Regions from separate parts of the Bradyrhizobium sp. SZCCHNRI3043 genome, predicted to be linked through region 2. Evidence: predicted binding sites of a transcription regulator. Region 2 holds the regulator's gene; the other holds the start of a gene.

Region 1 (7,690 bases), on a different contig from region 2:
TCAGGCGATGAAGCCGCAACTGATGGCGGCCGTGCTGGACAGCTTCCATCACCTCGCAGCGGATGCCGACATCGTGCTGGTCGAAGGCGCGGGCTCCGCCTCCGAGATCAACCTGCGCGCGGGCGACATCGCCAACATGGGTTTTGCGCAAGCCACGCAGATTCCGGTGGTGCTGATCGGCGATATCGATCGGGGCGGCGTGATTGCGAGCCTGGTCGGCACCAGGACTGTGATCCCGCCGGACGATGCCGCGCGCGTGGCAGGTTTCCTCGTCAACAAGTTTCGCGGCGATCCGGCCTTGTTTGCGTCAGGCATGAACGAGATCGAGAAGCGGACGGGGTGGACATCGCTCGGGCTCATTCCGCATTTTTCGGATGCGCGCCGCCTGCCAGCGGAGGACGCGCTTGGCCTGGCTGAACGCGGATCATCGGGAGGACAGCGGCCGAAGGTCGTCATCCTCGCCTACCCGCGCATCTCCAATTTCGACGAGTTCGATCCGTTGCGGCTGGAAGATGGAATCGATCTGCAGTTTTTGCGGCCTGGCACGCCGATCCCCGGCGACGCATCGATGGTGATCCTGCCGGGCTCGAAGGCCACGATTGCCGATCTCGCCGCCTTGCGTGAAGTCGGCTGGGACATCGATCTTATCGCGCATCTGCGCCGCAGCGGCCGCGTGCTCGGCATCTGCGGCGGCTATCAGATGCTGGGGCGTGTGATCAGCGATCCCGATGGGCACGAGGGCACGCCCGAGTCCGTCGCGGGACTTGGCCTGCTCGACGTCGAAACGACATTGACCGATGACAAGGCGTTGCGCGAGGTCCAGGGCACGCTGACGCACGATAAGCTCTCGTTCCGCGGCTACGAGATGCACATCGGCCACACGGAGGGACGGGCGACACAGCGCCCCTTCCTGACCTTCTCCGATGGCCGGCGCGATGGCGCCATCGCGCCTGATGGCCTGGTAGCCGGCTGCTACGTGCATGGCCTGTTCGCCGACGACGGCCTGCGCAGCCATTGGCTGCGCAGCCTCGGCGCGACGACCAGCGGCCTCTCCTATGAGATCGATGTGGACACGACGTTGGATGCACTCGCGGCGCATCTCGAGCGCTACGTTGACGTGGACCGTATCCTTGCATTGGCGAGCAAGCCCGCGCCGCCCGTGGCGGCTACAGGATCCTGACCAGGACGAGTCCTGCGACGACCAGGGCCTGAACCAGACAGGCCAGCCGATACAGCCGCAAGGCCTGCCGGATGTCGGAGGCGTTGAGATCGGCGCGCCCGTCGCCCATCCAGGCATCGGTGACGAGATGACCGTGATAGACGCGCGGCCCCGCCAGGCGCAGTCCGAGCGCACCAGCCATCGCCGCTTCCGGCCAGCCGGCATTGGGCGAACGATGCTTCGACGCATCACGTGCAACGGCTCGCACCGCGGCCGAAGCCGAGGCGCTCGGGATGCAGGCCGCAGCGGCTGCGATCCACAGCGCGGACAGGCGCGAGGCCGGCAGGTTGACGAGATCGTCGAGCCGCGCCGCCGCCCAGCCGAACGCGCGGTGCCGGTCCGAGAGATGACCGATCATGCTGTCCGCGGTGTTGAGAGCCTTGTAGATCAGGATACCTGGAAGACCACCGACGACGAGCCAGAACACGGGTGCGACGACGCCATCGGAGAAGTTTTCTGCCAGGCTCTCGATCGCGGCCCGCGCAACGCCTGCTTCATCCAGCCGATCGGGATCGCGGCCGACGATCATCGAGACCGCTCGGCGGCCGCCCTCGAGCCCCTCCTGCTCCAGTCCCTCTGCAACCGCGGCGACATGCGTGTCGAGACTGCGCTGGGCCAGCAGGCTGCTTGCCGCCACACCAAGGATGATCGCTGCGACCGGCTCGCCCACGACCGCCTGCATCACCCACGCTGCGGCGAGGCCGATGGTCATCCCCCCCGCGACGAGCAGGCAGACGAGCGCAATGCCGCGGGCACGTCGTGCGGCAAAGCCGTCTGCCCCGTTCCAGCGGCGGTCCGCCCATGCTATCAGCGCACCCATCCACATCACGGGATGGCCGATCCGCCGCACCAGGACCTGGGGATAACCGACCGCCGCCTCGACGAGCAGCGCCGTGAGCGCGAGAGAGACGAACATCGATCTCCGCTGAAGGACAGACATGGACGACAGAGCGACTAGCACGGGCGCGGACCAGCCGGAAGCGATCCTTCACGGCGGCGATCTCGCTGCGATCAGCCGTCGCTACCCGGATGCGCCGCGGCCGTGGATCGATCTGTCGACCGGCATCAATCCCATAGCCTACCCGGTGCCGACCATCCCGCCCGCAAGTTGGGCGCGCTTGCCGGCCCAAGCCGAAGACGACGCGCTGTGCGCAGCGGCTGCTGCGCGCTATGGCGTGGCGGGGCCCGAAATGATCGTTGCCGCGCCCGGCACGCAGGCGCTGTTGCAGATCCTGCCGCGGCTGCGCCCGCGCTCGAGGGTTGCCGTGCTCGCCCCGACCTACGAGGAGCATGCGCTGTGCTGGCGCCGCTGTGGGCATCGCGTCGGTCTGGTCGATGATGTCGATGCGCTCGCCGATGCCGATGTTGCCGTCGTCGTGAATCCCAACAATCCCACCGGCCGCCTGCTGCCCCGCGATGTGCAGGTCGGATTGGCCGCGACCTTGCGCCGGCGCGACGGCCTGCTGATCGTCGACGAAGCATTCATCGATCTTTGTCCCGCCGACGCCAGCCTCGCAGCCGACCTGCCGCCGGCGACGATCGTGCTGCGCTCGTTCGGCAAGACCTACGGCCTTGCCGGCGTCCGCCTCGGTTTCGCGATCGGCTCCGCTGACGTCGTCCGCCGACTCCGCGACGAGCTCGGGCCTTGGGCCGTATCCGGACCTGCGCTCGCGATCGGAACGACGGCCTTGGCCGACGCTGCTTGGCTGGAGCAGACACGCGCGCGGCTGGCGAACGACTGTCAGCGCATCGACGATCTTCTGAGCAAGGCCGGCTGCGCGGTCATCGGCGGCACGCCGCTGTTCAGGCTGATCACATCGCCGAACGCGCCTGACATCGCCGAGCGGCTCGCCCGGCACGGCATCCACGTCCGGCGCTTTCCGGCTCAGCCGAGCTGGCTGCGCTTCGGCCTGCCGGGCAATGCGTCCGAGTGGCACCGGCTGGCGCCGGCGCTCGGCGATGCCTTCTAACCGAGCACGCAGGCGGCAAGCAGCAGCGTTTCCGTGACCTCGATGCTGGCGCCATGGCAATCGCCGGTGATGCCGCCGAGCCGCCATTGCCAGTAGAACGCGACCGCCGGAACGAGACCAATCGCAACCAGCGTCGGTACCGCGCCGGCGAGCGCACCGATCGCGAGTCCGCCGCCCCAGGCGACGATGACGTTCCAGCCGACGCTGTTGGAGATGCTCGCCCCCAGCCCCGGCTTCAGCGAAAGCAGCGTCTTGTTGCACACCAGCGTTCCCCAGCGCGCCCAGGCCGGGATCAGCACGAGCGCCCAGGCCGTCGGCCCCGTCGCCAGCTCGGCGATCAGCACCAGCTTCGCGGCGATCTGCAGGGATATCGCGACGACAGCGAAGCTGCCGGCGTGGGGATCGCCAAGCACGGCGATGAAGCGCTCCGGCTTGCCATGCGAGGCGCCGAACGCATCGGCGACGTCGCCGAGCCCATCGAGATGCAGCGCGCCGGTGATCCCGATCCAGGCGACCAGCACGGTCAGCGCGACGATCCACGGATCGGCATCATGAAAAAGGCGGGCGACCAGCGCCAGACAGGCGCCAATCACCAGTCCGGCTGCCGGAAACCAGACCGACGCCCGCGCCAGATCGTCCGGTCGTAACTCAGCGACCCGCGGTGTCGGCAGCCGTGTCAGGAACTGCAATGCGATCCAGAATTCACGAAGCATCATGGCTGGATGATCTCGACGATTTCGCCCCAAGGTACACCATCATCGCCCTGCCCGGCTTCGAGCGTGATCCGCGTACCAGGGCGAATGCGTAAGCTCCACAGCTGGTGCAGCGGCCAGCCGAGCAGATGCGAGAGCGCTGCGCGTATGGCGCCGCCATGGGTCACCACGAGAACCGGCGCAGGCTCGGGCCGGACAAGGATATGATGTGTTGCGCGCGCCACTCGCGCCTGCAAATCGGACCAGCTCTCACCGCCCGGCGCCCGGACCTCAGCATCGGCATGGAAGGTGTCGAGCAAGGCTTCGCCTCCGGGCTCCGCGGCGATGTCGCGATGCGTCCGCCCGTCCCAGCGTCCGAAATCGAGCTCGCTCCAATCCGCATCGATGTCCAGCGCACAGTTGGTCTGCCGGGCATAATCCTCCGCTGCCGCACGTGCGCGCGCCAACGGCGAGCTGACGACGCTGTGCCAGATCAGGCTCCGCGTCTGCCGCCGGAATTGATCCCAGCCGAGGTCGCTGAGCGGCGGGTCGGTACGGCCGTCGAGATAGCCGTCCCGTCCTGTCGTCCCGTGCCGCAGCAGATCGATCCGCATCAGGACTTGGCTCCCGAGACGGCGGCCTCCGCAAAGGTGGCCATGCCCCCGTGGAGCGCGCAGGCCAACCGAATGATCGGCAGCGCAGTGGCGGCGCCCGAGGCCTCGCCAAGCCGCAGATCGAGGTCGATCAGCGGACGGGCACCGAGCGCGTCGAGCACGATGGCGTGGCCGCGCTCGGCCGAGCGATGCGAGAACAGCAGCCACGGACGGCAGGAGGGATTGAGGCGGACGGCGACCAGCGCCGCGACAGAGACGATGAAGCCGTCGACCAGCACCGGCCAGCGCCGCTGCGCGGCGGCGACGATCGCGCCGGCCATCGCAATGATCTCGAAGCCGCCGACTGCAGCCAGGACATCCGCGACGGCCGCTCCCGCCGTGAGCCCGTGTCGCCCCAACGCATCGGCAATCACCGCAGCCTTCCTGGCCCGTCCGTCGGCGTCGAGCCCGGTGCCGCTGCCGACGATGTCCGCGGGCGCGCATGACAGCAGCGCGGCGGCAATCGCTGCCGCCGATGTCGTGTTGCCGATCCCCATCTCGCCGAAGATCACGAGTTGCGGCGCGTGATCGGCCTGCCGCACCACCGCGCGCCGTCCGGCTTCGGCCGCAAACGCGACCTCCTCCAGCGTCAGCGCCGCCTCGGTGCTGAAGTCGCGCGTGCCGCGCCGCGGCTTGTCGACGATCACGCCGGGCACCGGCTCGCTCGCCAGCGTGCCGACGTCGACCACCTCCAGCGGACAGCCGAGGTTGCGCGCCAGCACCGAGATCGCTGCGCCACCGGCCGCGAAGTTGTGCAGCATCTGCACCGTCACTTCCGGCGGATACGCCGACACGCCCCGCGCCGCGATGCCATGGTCCCCCGCGAACAGCACCACCGGGACCCGATCGGCCCCCGGCCGCTCCAACGCCTGCAGCGCCGCCAGCTCGACCGCCACCTGCTCCAATCGCCCAAGGGCGCCAATCGGCTTGGTCAACTGGGCCTGGCGTTCCAGCGCCGCCTGCCGATGGAGCTCGGACGGCGCCACACAATCAAGGCTGATCCATTCGGGAAGCACCACGGATCCTTTCAGCATCACTCGGGTTCGGGACGATTGCCACTGCGAGGCGACCGAGACAAGCTCCGTGAGGCGCCCTATTGTCATCGAAGCGTCATCGAACGTGACGACAGGTGGCTGCCCACCCAGCCCGAAAGACTCTCATGGAATACTTCCGCCGCTTCACCTTCCTGTTCGCCGCGCCCGTGTTCGAGACCGACGACCTTGCGGGGCTCCGCTTCAACCAGATCATCGAGGAGATCCAGCGCTCGGGCTTCGAGGTGGTGCGCGCCCGCAAGCTGGAGGACGCCGAGATCGCTGTGCAGACGGATGCCGCGATCGGCTGCATGGTCGTCGATTGGGGCAAGAAGGGCCTGGAAGGCAAGACGGCGTCGCTGATCAACCTGATGCGCCGTCGCGGACTGGACTTCCCGATCATCCTCCTGATCCGCCGCAAGCGGTTCGAGGATCTGCCGGTCGAGGTGCTCGACTTCATCGACGGCTACGTGTTCCTGTCGGAGGAGACTCCAGCCTTCATCGCCAAGAACCTGGTCAGCCGGCTGAAGCAATATGCCGAGACACTGAAGACGCCATTCTTCGGCGCGCTGGTCGACTATGCCGAGGAAGGCAACCAGCTCTGGACCTGCCCCGGGCACAATGGCGGCGTGTTCTATAGCCGCAGCCCGATCGGCCGGGTCTTCGTCGAGCATCTCGGCGAGGCCGTGTTCCGCGACGATCTCGACAATTCCGTGCTCGATCTCGGCGATCTCCTGACCCATGAGGGGCCGGCGCTGCGCGCGCAGAAGGAAGCCGCGCAGATCTTCGGCGCCGAGAAGACCTATTTCGTCCTCAACGGTACCTCGACCTCCAACAAGGTCGTGCTCGGGGCCCTGGTCACCGACGGCGACCTCGTGCTGTTCGATCGCAACAACCACAAGGCCGCTCATCACGGCGCGCTGCTGATTTCGGGCGGCGTCCCGATCTACGTTCCAACGGTTCGCAACCCCTGGGGCCTGATCGGCCCGATGCGCTGGGATCTGCTGGACGAAGAGCATCTGCGACAGCAGATCCGCGACAACCCGCTGGTCAAGGACCCCGACGCCTGGCGCAAGGAGCGGCCGTTCCGCGTCGCGGTGGTCGAGGAGTGCACCTATGACGGCACGATCCACAGCGCCGAGATGATCCTGAAGCGGATCGGGCATCTCTGCGACTACATCATGTTCGACGAGGCCTGGGCGGGCTTCATGAAATTCCACCCGCTCTACGCCGGCCGCTTCGCCATGGGCCTCGGCGACCTCGGACCCGACGCCCCCGGCATCATCGCCACGCAATCGACCCACAAGCAGCTCGCGAGCTTCTCCCAGGCCTCGCAGATCCACGTCAAGGACCGCCACATCAAGGGCCAGCGGCGGCGGGTCGAGCATCGCCGCTTCAACGAAAGCTTCATGCAGCACGCCTCGACCTCGCCGTTCTATCCGCTGTTCGCCTCGCTGGACGTCGGCGCGCAGATGATGAAGGGCCGCTCCGGTGAGGTGCTGTGGGACGACACGATCCGGCTCGGAATCGAATTGCGCAAGAAGATCAGGGCGATGCGCCGGGAATTCGAGGAGAAGGAGAAGGATCCGGCGCGGCGCTGGTTCTTCGAGCCGTTCGTGCCGGACCGGGTGTCGATCCCCGATGCGGCCAATCCCGGGGCTAGCCATGACGTGGCCTGGGAGGCGATCTCGACCGACCAGCTCGCGACCGATACCGCGCTGTGGCAGCTCACGCCGGGCGCGGCATGGCACGGCTTTCCGGATCTCGCCCCCGGCTTCGCAATGACCGATCCGAACAAGCTGACCCTGCTGACCCCGGGCTTCGATCGCGCCACCGGCGGCTATGCCGATCACGGCATCCCGGCTCCGATCGTCGCGCAATATCTGCGCGAGAACCGCATCGTGGCGGAGAAGAACGATCTCAACTCGCTGCTGTTCCTGCTGACGCCGGGGGTCGAGGCGAGCAAGGCGGGAACCCTGATCAGTGGCCTGGTCGCCTTCAAGCGGCTCCACGATGACAACGTGCTGCTGGAGGACGCCATTCCGGAGTTCACCCGCAAGCGCTTTGCGCGTTACGGCAAGCTGCGGCTGCGCGACCTCTGCGGAGAGATGCACCGCTTCTACCG
Region 2 (7,690 bases):
CGCTGTGAGTAGAACATCTTCGGCCGACCCTGGCGGTCGAGCTCAGGCAGCTTGCCGAAGGTGGTGATGAAGGTGACGACGCCGGTCATGACTTCCGCGATCGGCGGGCAGCCCGGCACCTTGATGATCGGCTTGTTGGTGATGACCTTGTCGATCGGGGTCGCCTGCGTCGGATTGGGCTTTGCCGCCTGCACACAGCCCCAGGAGGCACAGGCGCCCCAGGCGATGATCGCCATGGCGTCCTCGGCCATCATCTTCAGCTTTTCGACGAACGGCTTGCCGCCGTCGATGCAGAACATGCCACCTTCGTTCAGCGGCGGATTGCCCTCGACCGCAAGAATGTACTGTCCCTTGTACTTCGCACGCGTCTCGTCGAGGATGGCCTCCGCCTGGTGGCCGGCCGCCGCCATGATGGTGTCGTCATAGTCGAGCGAGATCATCGACAGCACGGCATCCTTCACCAGCGGATGCGCCGAGCGGATGAAGCTCTCCGAGCAGCACGTGCACTCCAGCCCGTGCATCCAGATGACCGGCGTGCGCGGCTTGGTTTCGAGCGCATTGGCGATGCGGCTCGCCGCCAGCGGGCCGAGGCCGAGGCTCGTCGCGGTCAGGCTGCAGAACTTGTGAAAGCTGCGCCGCGTGATGCCCTGACGCCTGATGACGCTGTAAAAAGTTTCCGTTGCCGCGCCCATGAGTCCTCCCCCTGACATCGCGTTGGCGATCATCTGATCGCGTTCTGGCGAGAAGGACAGCAAGATGCGGGCCAGCATCATTGCTGGATTCGAATCATAATGATTTCAGATGCTTGAGGCGGTGCGATCGCAGCGACGGAGCCTTCGGTGGTGGATCGCGCGCGACAATCGGAAATCACGCGCTTTGCACCGACAATCTTGTTTCCGCTTGCTGCCTGCCTGTGTGCAGCGCGCTCAATGCGCCGTGCAGACCATGCAGGGATCGAACGACCGCACGACGTGCTGGATGCCGACCGCACGCGCGCCGGCATCGCCGACCTCGGTGCCGACCAGCGCCTGCTCGAGCGGGCCCGCAACGCCGTCGGCGTCGCGCGGCGAAAAATTCCAGCTCGTCGGCGCGATGATCTGATAACGCTCGATCCGGCCGGAGCGCACCGCGAGCCAGTGGCCGAGGCTGCCGCGCGCAGCCTCCACGACCCCGACGAAGTGGCCGTCGGCCGCCTCACCGCTGTTCACGCAGAACGGCTCGTTGAGACGCAGCGCCTTGATCCAGTGCTCGATCGACAGCGCGAGTTGCGCGGTTTCGATCAGCCGGGCGATGACACGATTGCGGACATTGCTGCGACCGCTCGCGAGCAGCGCGGTGATCAGCGGCTGACCGTCGATGGCCTGCCTTGCGAGAGCGCCGACCTCGACCGGTTCTCCCGCGAGACGCGGCGCCTTGCACCAGCTATAGGCGTCGGCTTTGTCGGCATCGGGCACGGTGCGGCTCTCGGCCGGATCGAGCGACGTATCGTGCATCCAGGCGTGCGAGACGTCCTCGGTGATGCCGTCCGACGGCAAAGCCTGGACCTCGCCACTGCTCGTGCGGACGCCAGCGCGAAAACGAGCCCCATTGAAGTCGTGATACGCGCCGAAGCTCATCAAGGAACCTGGTCCGCTGCCGAGGTCGGCCAGCGCGAGCGCATCGGCCAGCCGAAGGAAATGCGCGAAGTCGCCGGCGCGGCCCTCGCGCCAACGGTCGAGCTCGTCCGATGTCGACAAGGCGAGCACGTTCTCCAACTTGTCGGCGAACACGACGCGCTCAAGGAAACCGCGAAACGACGCCGCGATCGCGTTGAGCCGCACGCGCTCGCCGAGCTCGATCGCGCGCGTCGTCCCGCCTGGCTGGAAGGCGAGACTGTGCGGCCATTTGCCCGCGATCAGGCCCATGATCTCGAGCAGTCGCGCGCGCGCAGGCAGCGCATCGCGGGCAGCGCTGCCCTTCGTCGCCGCGAAACGTTCGGCCGCGGTCGAATGCCAAGCGTGCGAGGCATAAGCATCGCGGGCGAAGTCCGGCATGAAGAAGATGTAGAAATGCGTCAGATGATCCGCCGCGTTCTCGGCCGCGTGCGCGATGTTGCTCGCGAGGATGCCGTTTGGTGCTGCCGCAATGCCCATGGCCTGGCGCAACGCCGCGGCGGCCGCGATCGATTGCGACACGGAGCAGATGCCGCAGATGCGCGGCGCGATCACCAGGGCGTCGAGCGGCGGCCGGCCCTCAAGGATCTGCTCGAAGCCGCGATAGAGCGGCGCCGTCACCTCCGCCCGCGCGACGCGGCCGCTCTCGATATCGAGCCTGACCTCGAGATCGCCTTCGACACGATTGAACGGTCCGACCGTGATCCGCGTCATGGACGGCGCTTGTCGCCGGAACGGCCCGGCGGCACCACGACATGATCCGCCGTCGCATTGACTCGGACGCGGCGCGGCGTGGCCGATTTCGACAGCGCTGCGAGCGCGACGAACCAGGCTTTCGGCATGTCGGTGGGAAGGCCGACGGGGATGCCGGCGAGCTTCGCCGTCTCCAGATAGTTCTGCGCGCTCTCGAAGCCCGGCGAGGTGCAGGCGATGCAGGCATAACCGCCCTTGGTGCAGGAGCCGCCGCCGTTCCACGAGCGCTGATTGCAGTCGCCGACCGCCTGCGTTGCGCGGCAGCCGAGATGCTCCATCAGGCAGCCGCGCTCCGACATCGTCTCCGCGCTCGCCTTGAACTCGTAGAACTCGTTGCGCGAGCAGCCGTGATGAGCGAGGTGGTTGGCGATGAAGGTCGGACGGCCGACCGCGTCGAGACCGTCTGCCGTCAGATCGCCCGAGGTAAGCGCCAGCAGGCTCTCCATCATCCAGCCCGGATGCGGCGCACAGCCTGCGACGTTGATCACCGGCAGCCCGCGTTTCGAGCGGAAGGCCGCGCCAAGCGCGCCGCCGATATCGCTGCCCTCGAACTGCAGTCCGACCGCATCGGTCGGATTGATGCCAGCCGCGGGAATGCCGCCATAGGCGGCGCAGCTGCCGACGGCGACGACGTAGTCGGCCAGCGGCGCCAGATCGAGCAGCCAGTGATAGATCGAGCGGTTGGTGCCGGCGAGCATGTTGAAGCGGCCGCTCAGACCGGGGCCTCGCGCCACCGAGCCTTCGAGCACCAGCAGATCGAGCCGCTCGCGGCCGTCGCGGATCGCCTCTAACAGCTCCACGACCTCGTCCCCTGTCTGCTCGCTGACGGAGGGATGCCACACCAGATCGATGCCGGATTGGCGCAATTCGTCGAACCAGCCGGACGCGCCGCTTTCCAGGATCGACATGGTGCAGCCGCCGCAGCTCGCGCCCTGCAGCCACAGCATCCTGATCGTTCCCTCCGAGCCGACCATCATGAGGCCCCGCTCCTAGCCCGTCTTATGCGTTCCGCTTCGTATCGCCGGCGGGTTTAGCGCCCCCGCACGAACGCTGGCAAGCGCTTCGCCGGGCGTCGCCTCGGAACCGCGCTGACTGCGACCGAGCAGCATGGCGACCGCCCAGACCAGTCCGAACAGGCCGATCGCGACGATTCCGAGATTGGCGACATCGTCGCCCAGCGCGGTGGCGACGTCAGCCCATCCCCCCGTCAGGCCAAGCCGCGGCGCCAACAGCGTGAACGCCTCGAAGCTGCCGATCACCAGCGCGATCGCAACGGATGCGCCGGTGATCACGAGGTTATAGCGCAGCTTGCGTGCGGGATCGGTCAGCGCCCAGCGATAGGCGCCGACCATCAGCATGCTGTCGGCGGTGTCGACAGTGGCCATCGCAGCCGCGAACAGCGCCGGGAATACCAGCACATGGGCGAGGCTCGCGCCGCGCGCAGCCTCGGTCGCCGACAGGCTGAGAAGCCCGATCTCGCTCGCAGTGTCGAAGCCGAGACCGAACAGGAAGCCGAGCGGATACATGTGCCAGGCGCGTCCCACCAGGCGGAGCACGGGGCGCAGCAGGCGGATGAGGATGCCCCGTCCGCTGTTTCCGGCGGTTTCCATCTCGGACTGCGGCTGTGCGGCGCGGCGCCAGAGGTTCACGAACAGAATGAGGTTCGCCAACGCGATAAGCAGCAGGAAGCCGGACGATACCGACGTGCCGATGACGCCGCCGATCGCCCTGATCGCACTCTCTTCATCCAGGAGGTCGGCGCCGGCGATGAGGCTCACGACGATGGTGGCGATAACGACGACGCTGGAATGGCCGAGCGCAAAATAGAGGCCGGCGGCGCGCGGGGCGCTACCGTCCTGCACCAGCTTCCGCACGACGTTGTCGATGGCCGCGATGTGATCCGCATCGATCGCATGGCGCAGTCCGAGCAGCCAAGCCAGCATCGCGGTGCCGACGATGGCGGGCCGGTCGGCGTAGAGCGCGAACGCCCAGGCCCAGGCGAGCGCGTTGGCGGCGACCAGTCCGGCGACCAGCGCAACGGTCCGGCCGGGCTGCGACCGCCACCACAGCAGCCGCGCGGCCCGAGGATGATCAATTTGAACAATCGTCATACTCGGACTATAGCAAGAGCCAGGCCAGTTCGGTAAGGCCCCGCTGCAGGCGAAAGCTGCAGGAAAACCTGGGTGGCGCTTCCCGGACCGCCCTCTCGCTTGGCAACCCGCTATCCAGTCACGCACAGATCATGACCAGCGGCGGGACCTCGTCTCTCTCGCTCCTTCCCTCACCGCGCCGAGGCACTCTGCGCCGCGATCTCGCGGCGCACGACCGCCTCGAACTGGCTCGCGGGGGCGGCGAACATCAGCCGGGTCTCCTCGTGGAACGCCGAGAAGATGCCGACCACGGCAGGCTGCCCACCGACCTCGGCGAGGATCGGCGAGCCCGAATAGCCGAAATTGGCCAGACAATGCACCGTCAGCAGCATCCCGTCCTTGGTCATGCCGGCGCTGCAATTGCGCTGGCCGGTCGGCGAATAGCGCCGCTCCTGGCCATAGCCGATCTCGGAGATGGTGCCGGCCGTCGTCGCAGCCGCGAGCTCCTCGCGGGTCAGCGCCTTGACCGCCACCGGCTTCGACGGCAGCGCATCCTTCAGCACGATCAGCGCCCAATCGGCGGGCGAGCGGTCGAGCGACCATCTGTCGTGCCGGGTCGGGACGAAATCGGGCGCCACGATCAGCTTGTCGGCGACCGACGATGCCGCCGGCGTGCCACGGTTCATGCCGGCCAGGAAGCGGACATTGCCGGGGCTGACCTGCGCCACGCCGTTGAAGACGCAATGCGCGGCGGTGAGCACGACGCGCGGCGCCACCAGGGTGCCGGTGCACCAGCCGCCGCTCGAGTATTGCGCGACGGTGACGACGCCGATCGACGACGCCGGCCAGGAGGTGGGATCGACGACCTCGCCGATGTGGCGATCGAGCCCGAGCAGTTGCTCCGGACGCGGAGTGGCAATGCCCGCATCCGCCGATTCCGGTTTCGGCTGCCAGGACGCAATGGCGCTCTGGGCCTGGACGCGCTGCGGCTCGGTCAACCTGACCCGCTGCACGTCGCGGCCGGCCGATCGCACGCCACTACGGCCCGCCATCACCAGCCAGGCATAGCCCTGCACGACGTCCTGTTTCACACCGCGGCCGTCGAGCAGCATCAGGCCGAGCATGTATTGCGACTGGGCGAAGCCCTGCGCCGCCGCGCGGCTGAACCAGCGACTGGCTTCGCCGTAGTTCGAGGCAACACCCTCGCCATTGACGTAGGCGATGCCGAGATAATGTTGCGCGACGGCTAGCCCCTGATCGGCGGCCTTGCGGTACCAGGCCAGCGCCTCGCTCGGATTACGCGGCACGCCCCAGCCGAACGCCTGCATGAAGCCGACGTCGAACTGCGCCCGCGCATCGCCCTTGGCGGCCAGCGGCAGCAGCCGTCGCATCGCCGCCGCATGCTGCCCGTTGCCTGCCGCCGCGACCGCGTCTTCGAGCTCGGCGGCCGGGGCGCCCGCCGCGCCGCCGAGCAGCACGGCAAGAGATATGATGATGGTCTTGATCAAGGGCGTCCGCTGGGACCGAAACATCGTGACGGGCCACGAAGCAGACACGATCAAGACGGCGGCGGCGTGGCGGAAAGCGGACCGCGATCTCCTCAATCGGGCCCGCTCGCGCCTCACACCTGCTTCGTCCTCACGTCCGATCGCCCCTTACACCTGCTCGCTCTTGGCGAAGCGATCATCGAGCGCATAACCGGCGCCGCGCACGGTGCGGATCGGGTCCTGCTCGCGGCCGGGATTGAGCAGCTTGCGCAGGCGGCCGATATGGACGTCGACGGTGCGCTCGTCGATGTAGATGTCGCGGCCCCAGACGCTGTCGAGCAGCTGTTCGCGGCTGAACACGCGGCCGGGGTGCTCGAGGAAGAATTCGAGCAGGCGGTATTCGGTCGGGCCGAGATCGATCGGCCGCCCCGAGCGCGCCACGCGGCGTTTCTCGCGGTCGAGCTCGATGTCGCCATAGGACAGCACGGTCGCCAGCCGCTCCGGGCTCGCCCGCCGCAGCAGGCCTTTCACGCGCGCCAGGAGCTCCGGCACCGAGAACGGCTTGACGATGTAGTCGTCGGCGCCGGTGGCGAGTCCGCGCACGCGCTCGCTCTCCTCGCCGCGCGCCGTCAGCATGATGATCGGCAGTTGCCGGGTCTCGGAGCGCGCGCGCAGGCGGCGGCACAACTCGATGCCGGAGAGGCCCGGCAGCATCCAGTCGAGCACGACGAGATCCGGAACGCGCTCCTTCAGCCGCGTGTCGGCCTCGTCGCCGCGCGCCACGGTCTCGACCTCGTAGCCTTCGGCCTCGAGGTTGTAGCGCAGCAGCGTCGTCAGCGCCTCCTCGTCCTCCACCACCAGAATTCGGGCGCCCATGTCTGAACCGTCTCTCTTAGTTACCGGGAATCGTCGTCGCGAAGCTCGTCATGTCGCCCTTCGGGCGCTTGTCCATGATCTGCTGGCCTTCGATCATATAGAATACAGTCTCGGCGATGTTGGTCGCGTGATCGCCGATGCGCTCGATGTTCTTGGCGCAGAACATCAGGTGGATGCAGAACGAGATGTTGCGCGGATCCTCCATCATGTAGGTCAGGAGCTCGCGGAACAGCGAGGTGCAGATGGCGTCGACTTCCTCGTCGCCCTTCCACACCGTCATCGCCGCCGGCAGGTCATGCGCGGCATAGGCGTCCAGCACCGTCTTGACCTGCGACTGCACCAGATCGGTCATGTGCTCGAGGCCGCGGATCAGCTTCAGCGGATGGAAGTCGCTCTCCAGCGCCGCGACGCGCTTGCCGATGTTCTTGGCGAGGTCGCCGATGCGCTCCAGATCGGTCGCCACGCGCATCGCGCCGACGATCTCGCGCAGGTCGACCGCCATCGGCTGGCGACGGGCGATCGTGAGCACGGCGCGCTCCTCGATGATGCGCTGCAGCTTGTCGACCTCGGCGTCGGTGGCGACCACCTTCTGGCCGAGCGCGATGTCGCGCCGCACCAGCGCATCGACGGAATCGACGATCAGCCGCTCTGCGAGGCCGCCCATCTCCGATACCAGACGGGTGAGGTCCTGCAGATCGCTGTCGAACGCCTTGGCGGTATGTTCACTGGCCATGATGATCTCCTGAAGACAATGTCGTCGGCGTCAGCCGAACCGGCCGGTGATGTAATCCTGGGTCCGCCGATCACTCGGCGAGGTGAAGATCTTGCTGGT

What was found. Region 2 encodes PhoB, which activates phosphate uptake and scavenging genes when phosphate is short. Its sites were predicted from a motif close to TGTCATNNANCTGTCAT; they were not measured.
Region 1: the regulator PhoB is predicted to act here: its motif matches at 5,632-5,648, upstream of QX124_RS30520 (Orn/Lys/Arg decarboxylase N-terminal domain-containing protein).

What each region holds. Positions count from the first base shown of each region.
Region 1 covers NZ_JAUHID010000028.1:45,841-53,530, forward strand. Annotated here, with positions in the region: gene QX124_RS30490 (cobyric acid synthase) at 1-1,180, shown strand, start outside; gene cbiB (adenosylcobinamide-phosphate synthase CbiB) at 1,167-2,135, opposite strand; gene cobD (threonine-phosphate decarboxylase CobD) at 2,158-3,189, shown strand; gene cobS (adenosylcobinamide-GDP ribazoletransferase) at 3,186-3,905, opposite strand; gene QX124_RS30510 (histidine phosphatase family protein) at 3,902-4,495, opposite strand; gene cobT (nicotinate-nucleotide--dimethylbenzimidazole phosphoribosyltransferase) at 4,495-5,550, opposite strand; gene QX124_RS30520 (Orn/Lys/Arg decarboxylase N-terminal domain-containing protein) at 5,694-7,690, shown strand, end outside.
Region 2 covers NZ_JAUHID010000001.1:655,093-662,782, reverse strand. Annotated here, with positions in the region: gene QX124_RS03105 (hydrogenase small subunit) at 1-692, opposite strand, end outside; gene QX124_RS03100 (nickel-dependent hydrogenase large subunit) at 927-2,366, opposite strand; gene QX124_RS03095 (HupU protein) at 2,363-3,379, opposite strand; gene QX124_RS03090 (HoxN/HupN/NixA family nickel/cobalt transporter) at 3,395-4,516, opposite strand; gene QX124_RS03085 (trypsin-like serine protease) at 4,687-6,003, opposite strand; gene phoB (phosphate regulon transcriptional regulator PhoB) at 6,151-6,858, opposite strand; gene phoU (phosphate signaling complex protein PhoU) at 6,875-7,591, opposite strand; gene pstB (phosphate ABC transporter ATP-binding protein PstB) at 7,622-7,690, opposite strand, start outside.